DNA from 3 places in the Paraburkholderia sp. BR10923 genome. Region 3 is predicted to be linked to each of the others. Evidence: riboswitches for the same ligand, from Rfam matches in the RefSeq annotation. Region 3 holds a riboswitch; each other region holds the start of a gene.

Region 1 (2,263 bases), on a different contig from region 3:
GCGCGAAGGATCGACGCACCGAAATCACGCTGACTCCCGAGGGGGCGAACCGGTTGCGGCTCGTGGTGTCGGGCAGGTAAGCGGCGGTTCCGGTCAGGCGGTGGCAGACGGCCACCATGACCAGCCGCGTCGCGAGTGGCGCAATTCGACGACCGACAGCGGCGTGATCTCGATGCGACAGAACACGGTTGGCGATGCGCCGAGGGCATGCACGATTGCCGCTCGCAGAAGCGTTGCGTGGGTGATCGCGACGATGGTTCGACCGTGTGCAGAGGCCGCGAAGCCTGCATCGTTGACCGCGTTGCATGAGCGTACGTCTGCCTGTTGCGCGTCGAGCCACTCTCCGACCCGCCGCAAGAGTCGATCGAACGATTCACCCCCGGGCGGTGCTGCGTCGGGCTCGCGCGTCCAGGCGGCGAGTTCGCGGGGGGCTTCGTCGGCAATCTCCGCGAGGCGCTGGCCGCGCCATTTGCCATAGTCGATATCCGCCAATGCGTCGGCAGGCGTGGCGCTCAGACCGAGCGCGGCGACCGTTTCGCGGGCGCTGGCGGCGGGGCTGGTGAATACGGTGGCGTCGGCGGGAAGCGCGAGACGGGCGCGCGCCGCTTCGGCTTCGGCGCGGCCGCGCGCGTCGAGCGGATCGTCGGCGGGGAAGCAGCCCGCGCGCTGCGCGGCCGTTGCCGCATGGCTCACCAGTAATAGTCGCGTATCCATTCTTTGCGTTGGTGCCTCATTCGCACTTGCCTGCGTGGCTTGACGGGCTCGCGGCGTGCGTTGCGCGTTGCGGCGCAGCCCTCGCCGTCGCGGAAGCCGCAGTTTAGCGCGTAGAATACCGACAATGCGAAGCACGGAAGCCGGTGAGAGCCCGGCGCGGTCGCGCCACTGTAATCGGCCTTGCAATCCACAAGAGCCGAAAGCCAGACCTGAGCTTCGCACCATTCCTCTGCAATCGACTATCGGGGCGCGTTACCCCAGGAGATGTCCATCATGACCGAAGCTGTTTTCGATCGCGCCGCGCAACCGGCGGCCCAGCCCACTCCCATTCCCTTGCGTGAACTGCTGCCGTGGGTCGTATTCGGCGGCTTGCTGCTGTTGCTCGCGCTTTACTTCGTTGGTGCGGAACAGGGTGCGACGTCGCTCGTGCCCGGCATGTACGTGCATGAGTTCGTGCACGACGGCCGCCATCTGCTTGGCTTTCCCTGCCACTAACGGAGTTCGACATGGTAGGTAAATTGTTGGTGCGCGGGATGCTCGCGGGCATCGTCGCGGGCTTGCTCACGTTCGCGTTCGCGCGAATCGTCGGCGAACCACAGGTCGATCAGGCGATTTCATTCGAAGAGAAAGCGGCCGCGGCGCGCGGCGAGGCGCCCGAGCCCGAAATCGTGAGCCGTGAGACGCAGGCTGGCCTCGGCCTGCTGACTGGCGTGGTCACGTATGGCGCGGCATTCGGCGGTCTGTTCTCGCTGGTGTTTGCTTATGCGTATGGACGCGCGGGTTCGTTGAGCGTGCGCGCGCTGTCTGCGTGGCTCGCGCTTGGCGCGTTCATCGCCATCGTGGTCGTGCCGAATATCAAGTATCCGGCCAATCCGCCGTCGGTCGGTGATCCGGACACGATCGGCGCGCGCACGGGCCTGTTCTTTCTGATGATCGCGATTTCGCTCGCAACGATGGTGTTTTCGCTGAAGGTGCGGCGCCGCGCGGCGGCGAAGCTGGGTGCATGGAACGGCTCGATCGTCGCGGGGCTCGTATTCGTCGCGATCATCGCGGCCGTACAACTGTCGATGCCGGTCATCAATGAAGTGCCGGCCACGTTCCCGGCCGTGCTGCTGTGGAAGTTCCGCGTCGCGGCGATCGGCATGCAGGTGGTCATGTGGACGACGATCGGGCTGTTGTTCGGCGCGATGGTCGAGCGCAGTGCTTTTATGCGTACGAATGCGCGGGTGACGATGAAGTCCGCTTGAATAAGACGGTGACGCGTGGCCGCGCAAGCGGCGACGCTTCGCGCGCAACGCGCGAGAATGGTTTTGGATCAAGTACTTGGCGCGGTTGTAGAGCAGTTATCCACAGCCTTGCGAACATTTTCTGTGGAAAAGCTGCTTAACGGCTTTTCGCAACTCCACTCGACGCGGCGCCTAGGGAAATCCAATTGGACGCCTAACTAATTCATGTTGTACGCGGCACTGCTCAATTTTTAAGCTCTTCAACTTTTTAAAATAATTTGTGAGAAGGGTATTGACGCGGCGCGGACCGCTCTCCATAATCT
Region 2 (2,263 bases), on a different contig from region 3:
AGCGCGAAATCGTTCTGCCACGTGTACTGGCGATTGTCGGTATCGAAGCGGTCGTTGTAGATGCCATTGGTGTTCGATACGCTGCGGTCGTCGCCCACGGCGAGCGTGAAGTGGGTGGTCCACCAGTCGGTCAGCTTGCCGTTCGCAAACACCGACACCTGACGCACCTTGCTATAGAGGTTGTTCAGATCGGTTGGCACGCCGTACGCATTGTCGTAGCTGTTGTTGTTGTTCGACTGGAAGTAGCTGACACCCGCATCCCACTTGTCGGTGAACTTGTGGCGCAGCGACGCGCTGATGCTCTCGTTCAGATTGCCGTTCGCGTTCGGATTCGCGCCCGGCGCCTCGAGCGGATCGAGCGACGAAAAGCCGTCGTTCTTCGTGCGCGCGAGCGAGATGTTGAAGGTCGTGCGACCGTCCTGATCGAGCGCGCCGTTCACGCCGGCCGTTTGCGTCTGCGTGTGATAGCTGCCGTAGCCGAGCGAAAAATTGAAGCGCGGCGGATGATCGCCGCCGTCTTTCGTGAACACCTGCACGACACCGCCGATCGCGCCCGAGCCGTACAACGCCGACACGTTGCCGTTCACGACTTCGACGTGATCGACCTGGTCGAGCGGAATCTGTGCGAGCTGAGCGGAGCCGAGACTCACCGAATCGACGCGCACGCCGTCGATCAGCAGCAGCGATTGCGTCGACGACGCGCCGCGCAGAAAGAGGCTCGTGGTCGAACCGGGGCCACCCGTGCGCGAGATTTGCGCGCCGGGCGCGAGTCGCAGCAGGCCGGGCAGATCGGTCGCGGTCGTGTCGGCGATGTCCTGCTGATCGAACTGCGTGGTCTGCGGGATCGCGTCGCGCAACGCTTGCGCTCCGCGTTGTGCGGTCACGACGATCGGCGAGAGCACGTTGCCCGATGCATCGGCGGAAGCGGGATTGGCCGCATCCGCAACGTTTGGGGCGTTCGCGGTGCTTGCATCCGCAGCGGACGATGAAGGCACAGGCTCGGCGCTTTGCGCATGCGCGACGAGCGGCAGGCTCGCGAACGCGAGCAGCGTCGCGCGGGCGATGGGGGACAACATGGGATGACATTCCTGTGGATAGCATGCACGGCCTGCTTCCCCGCAGGCCGACGCGTCACGAGGCGTCCCCCAATGTTTAACGTTTTCGCGGGGGACGTCCCTCTTTTCTGGCCGGTATCCGGGCTACGACACATCGATCCCGCCTTCCCACGCGTGACGCGCAGTGGCACACTCGCAGATTGAACTTCCAACCGTGCGACAAGGACCGACCTGCATGAGCACATCACATGCGGTCGTTTACCGTTGCGGGGGCAGCGCAGGTTCGCGCATCCGGTTTGGCACCGCGCGCGCCCTGCTTCCCGTTTAACTGCGCGCGCCGAAAAGCGCGCGCGGGCACCAGAGTGCGGGAAGTGTAGGAGCGGCTTCGCGGGGCGTCAAGAAAGGCCAACCGGAGCGCGATCCGTTCTGTCGAATGCAGGTTATTGTCCGATGGATTGCCGGTCTTTGATCTTATGGTCGACGACACGACTCGCAACGAACCTGCATGAAGCGATGCTGTTACGTCTCGAAACGAGACAATTGTCGGAACCTGTAATATTCCGCGCTAAAATGCGATGTCTTTAGAGGACGCAGCACATGCTCACCGAACTCGAATCACTCTCCCAGAACATCGGCAAGCTGATTGCGATCAGCAAGCGCCACAACGAAGCGCGGATCGCGCTCGAAGAGCAACTCGCGCAAACGCGTGCCGAAGTACAAGCCACGCACACCGAACTCGCGCAATTGCGTGCCGAGCGCGATGCACTGCAAGCGGAACGCGACGCGCTGTCCGCCAAGATCGACGACGCTCAGGTGCGCCTGAATGCGATTCTCGAAAAATTGCCGCGCGCACGCGCAAGCAGCGAACCGGATAACCAGCTCGATCTGCTCGAGTCCGCCCAGCCCGAACACGAGGAAGCGGAAGGCGACGTGAGCCGACACGGAGAAAGCGCATGACCACCAAGCAGATCGAAGTATCGATTCTCGAAGTACCCTACCGTCTCGCCTGTTCGCCTGAAACGGAAGGCGCGCTGCTCGAGGCGGTCGCGCGCGTCGACGCCGAGATGAAGAAAATCCGCAGCGGCAGCAATGTGCGCGGCACCGATCGCATCGCGGTGATGGCGGCGCTGTCGCTGGCATCGGAACTGCTTAAGCTGCAAAGCAGCGTGCGACACGGAGAAGCATTTCCTGCTGAAGAAATCCGGCGT
Region 3 (2,263 bases):
CGTGGCCTTCGCGGCGCCGTTCGGTCATGCGTTGATGCGATTCGGGATCGGTTTTCATCGGAGGTCCTGGTCTTGAGGGGCGGGATGGAAGGGCGCTACGTCGCCGGGTGCGCTGTCGCTCGCCGCCGCAATCGCGACCGTAATGCCGGCGTGCGTGGTCTTGTGTACGACCAGACGTGCGTTTTGCGCGATTGTCGCGCGGACCGACGCTGCTGCCGCCAGTAGCGCACACGGTTCGCACACACCGTCGACACCAAGATGCGCGCGCGCGGCCGCCGACGGCGACGCGACCGGTGCGGCGGCGATCTGCTCGCGGCTGAACAGTTGCAGCGGTAGTTGATGGCGCGAACAGAATTCGAGCAGACCTGCTTCGTTGGCTTTGGCGTCGATCGTCGCAATGGTGTGGATCTGCTCGAAGGCATTCGAACCGAGTGCTGCGCGCACGGCGGCTTCGATGTCAGCCGCATCGCTGTGCAAGCGGCAACCTATGCCGACGCTCAGCGTTTTAATCGCGCTCGCAGCTTGTTCGTGATCGACTCGGCCGTCGCGTTTGGCCGCATCACGCGCAAGCGCGAACGAGGCCACGCCGCCGATCACGACGATCGCCGGCGAGCCGAGCCCCGCGCGCACGACCGCCTCGGCAAACTCGCGCAGCGGCGCGAGCACGTGACGCTGCTCCGGCCGCGTCGCCGATTCGATCGCCGCGCAGGGCGTATCGGCGGACATGCCGGCCGCGAGCAACGCGCCGACGATTTCGCCGAGCCGCCGCATGCCCATATAGATCACGAGCGTCATGCGCGTCGCGGCGAGCGCGGCCCAGTCCGGTTCGCCGCTGCCGGCGCCGTGGCCGGTGACGAACACGACGCCCTGCGCGTAATCGCGATGCGTGACCGCGATGCCGAGCGTCGCGGGCGCGGCGATGCCGGCCGTGATGCCGTTGATCACGTCGACTTCAACACCAGCCGCCTGCAGCGCCTGCAATTCTTCGCCGCCGCGGCCGAACACGAACGGATCGCCGCCTTTGAGCCGCGCCACGCTGCGTCCCGCGCGCAGATGCCCGAGCATTTGCGCGACGATGTCCGCTTGCGGAGTCGACGGATGGCCGCCGCGCTTGCCGACGTATACGACTTGCGCGTTGGCGCCCGCGAACTGCAGAACGTCGGGATTGACCAGATCGTCGACCAGCACGACATCGGCCTGCGCGAGCGCACGGGTGGCCTTCAGCGTCATCAGTTCGACGTCGCCGGGACCGGCGCCGATCAGCCAGGCGCGCGTCATCGCGGCGTGCATGGCGCATGCCATGCGGAGATGGGAGGGGAGTGGCGGCGTGCGACGGTGCGCGCGGCGGTGAATATGGATGTCATGCGGTACAGCGAATCCGGGCGCGGCCACTCGTGCGGTTCGCGGCGGATTCTTCAGTGAGAACGCCACGACACGCGCGATGCCGCGCTACTACGCCTTCACATCCGTTCCCCGCGGATTCCGGCGGCCGGCGGCGCAACCCGATGCACGCATGCATGCGGCGCCGCCTCCGCGTCTGGCCGGTATCCGGGCTGGCGGCCTCACGCGCTTCGCCTTCCCGTCCCGGTTTGCGAATCTGCGGATTCGCGGGGACAGTGGCATCAAAAAACGCATGCGCGGCACAGCGGAATCGAAGCTGAATCGAACCGCGCGCCGCAGGTCGCTTACCGTTGCGGGGACAGCACAGGTTGAACGCGCGACGCGCTGCCTGTTTCCCGTTTAACTGCACATGCGAGCGCATGTGCGGGCACCAAACGCGCGCATACGATAGCACATGACGCCTTGCCGGATAAGCCGCGGCGGCGCTTTCCGACGCCCTGCGTTCCTTGACTGCGCATGCCCGGGGGCCTACACTCGCACGCACTTTGGGTGCTCGCGTGCGCGTTCGTGCGCATGCAGTTAAACGGGAAACAGGGAGCCATCTGCGCTAGAGCGGCTAACCTGTGCTGTCCCCGCAACGGTAAGCGGAAAGCGGTTCCGGCTTGATAGCCGGGCGCCGCGGTGCCGACTTCGATGTCCTCGCGCAAGGTCGCGTCGACATATCACCACTGGACGAGAAACCACTCGTCCGGGAAGGGGAAGCGGCGCTTTCGCCAGCCCGGATACCGGCCCGAAGAAGCAGAACGACCGCCGCGGGGATGCGGCGGCGCGTTCATGACCTCAGTTCCGCTTTCTGTATTTCCGTTGTCGCGGCAATGCCGTCGTTCGTCCCCGTGTCTGGTGATCGCTGGTACTGTTGCGC

What was found. A riboswitch is a leader RNA that binds a small molecule or an ion and turns the genes downstream of it on or off. The one in region 3 is predicted to bind cobalamin.
Region 1: it holds a riboswitch for cobalamin, as region 3 does, so the genes downstream of both, AB3X94_RS05945 (CbtB-domain containing protein) here and cobA (uroporphyrinogen-III C-methyltransferase) in region 3, are expected to answer to the same signal.
Region 2: it holds a riboswitch for cobalamin, as region 3 does, so the genes downstream of both, AB3X94_RS08610 (TonB-dependent receptor) here and cobA (uroporphyrinogen-III C-methyltransferase) in region 3, are expected to answer to the same signal.

Annotation. Positions count from the first base shown of each region.
Region 1 is NZ_JBFPKO010000002.1:559,810-562,072, forward strand. It holds gene AB3X94_RS05935 (hypothetical protein) at 1-80, shown strand, start outside; gene AB3X94_RS05940 (histidine phosphatase family protein) at 94-714, opposite strand; cobalamin riboswitch at 799-946, shown strand; gene AB3X94_RS05945 (CbtB-domain containing protein) at 988-1,209, shown strand; gene AB3X94_RS05950 (CbtA family protein) at 1,221-1,961, shown strand.
Region 2 is NZ_JBFPKO010000004.1:27,466-29,728, forward strand. It holds gene AB3X94_RS08610 (TonB-dependent receptor) at 1-1,076, opposite strand, end outside; cobalamin riboswitch at 1,168-1,432, opposite strand; gene AB3X94_RS08615 (ATPase) at 1,653-2,012, shown strand; gene AB3X94_RS08620 (cell division protein ZapA) at 2,009-2,263, shown strand, end outside.
Region 3 is NZ_JBFPKO010000037.1:35,332-37,594, forward strand. It holds gene cobO (cob(I)yrinic acid a,c-diamide adenosyltransferase) at 1-58, opposite strand, end outside; gene AB3X94_RS37080 (cobalamin biosynthesis protein) at 55-510, opposite strand; partial or broken gene cobA (uroporphyrinogen-III C-methyltransferase) at 553-1,278, opposite strand; cobalamin riboswitch at 1,522-1,791, opposite strand; cobalamin riboswitch at 1,872-2,150, shown strand.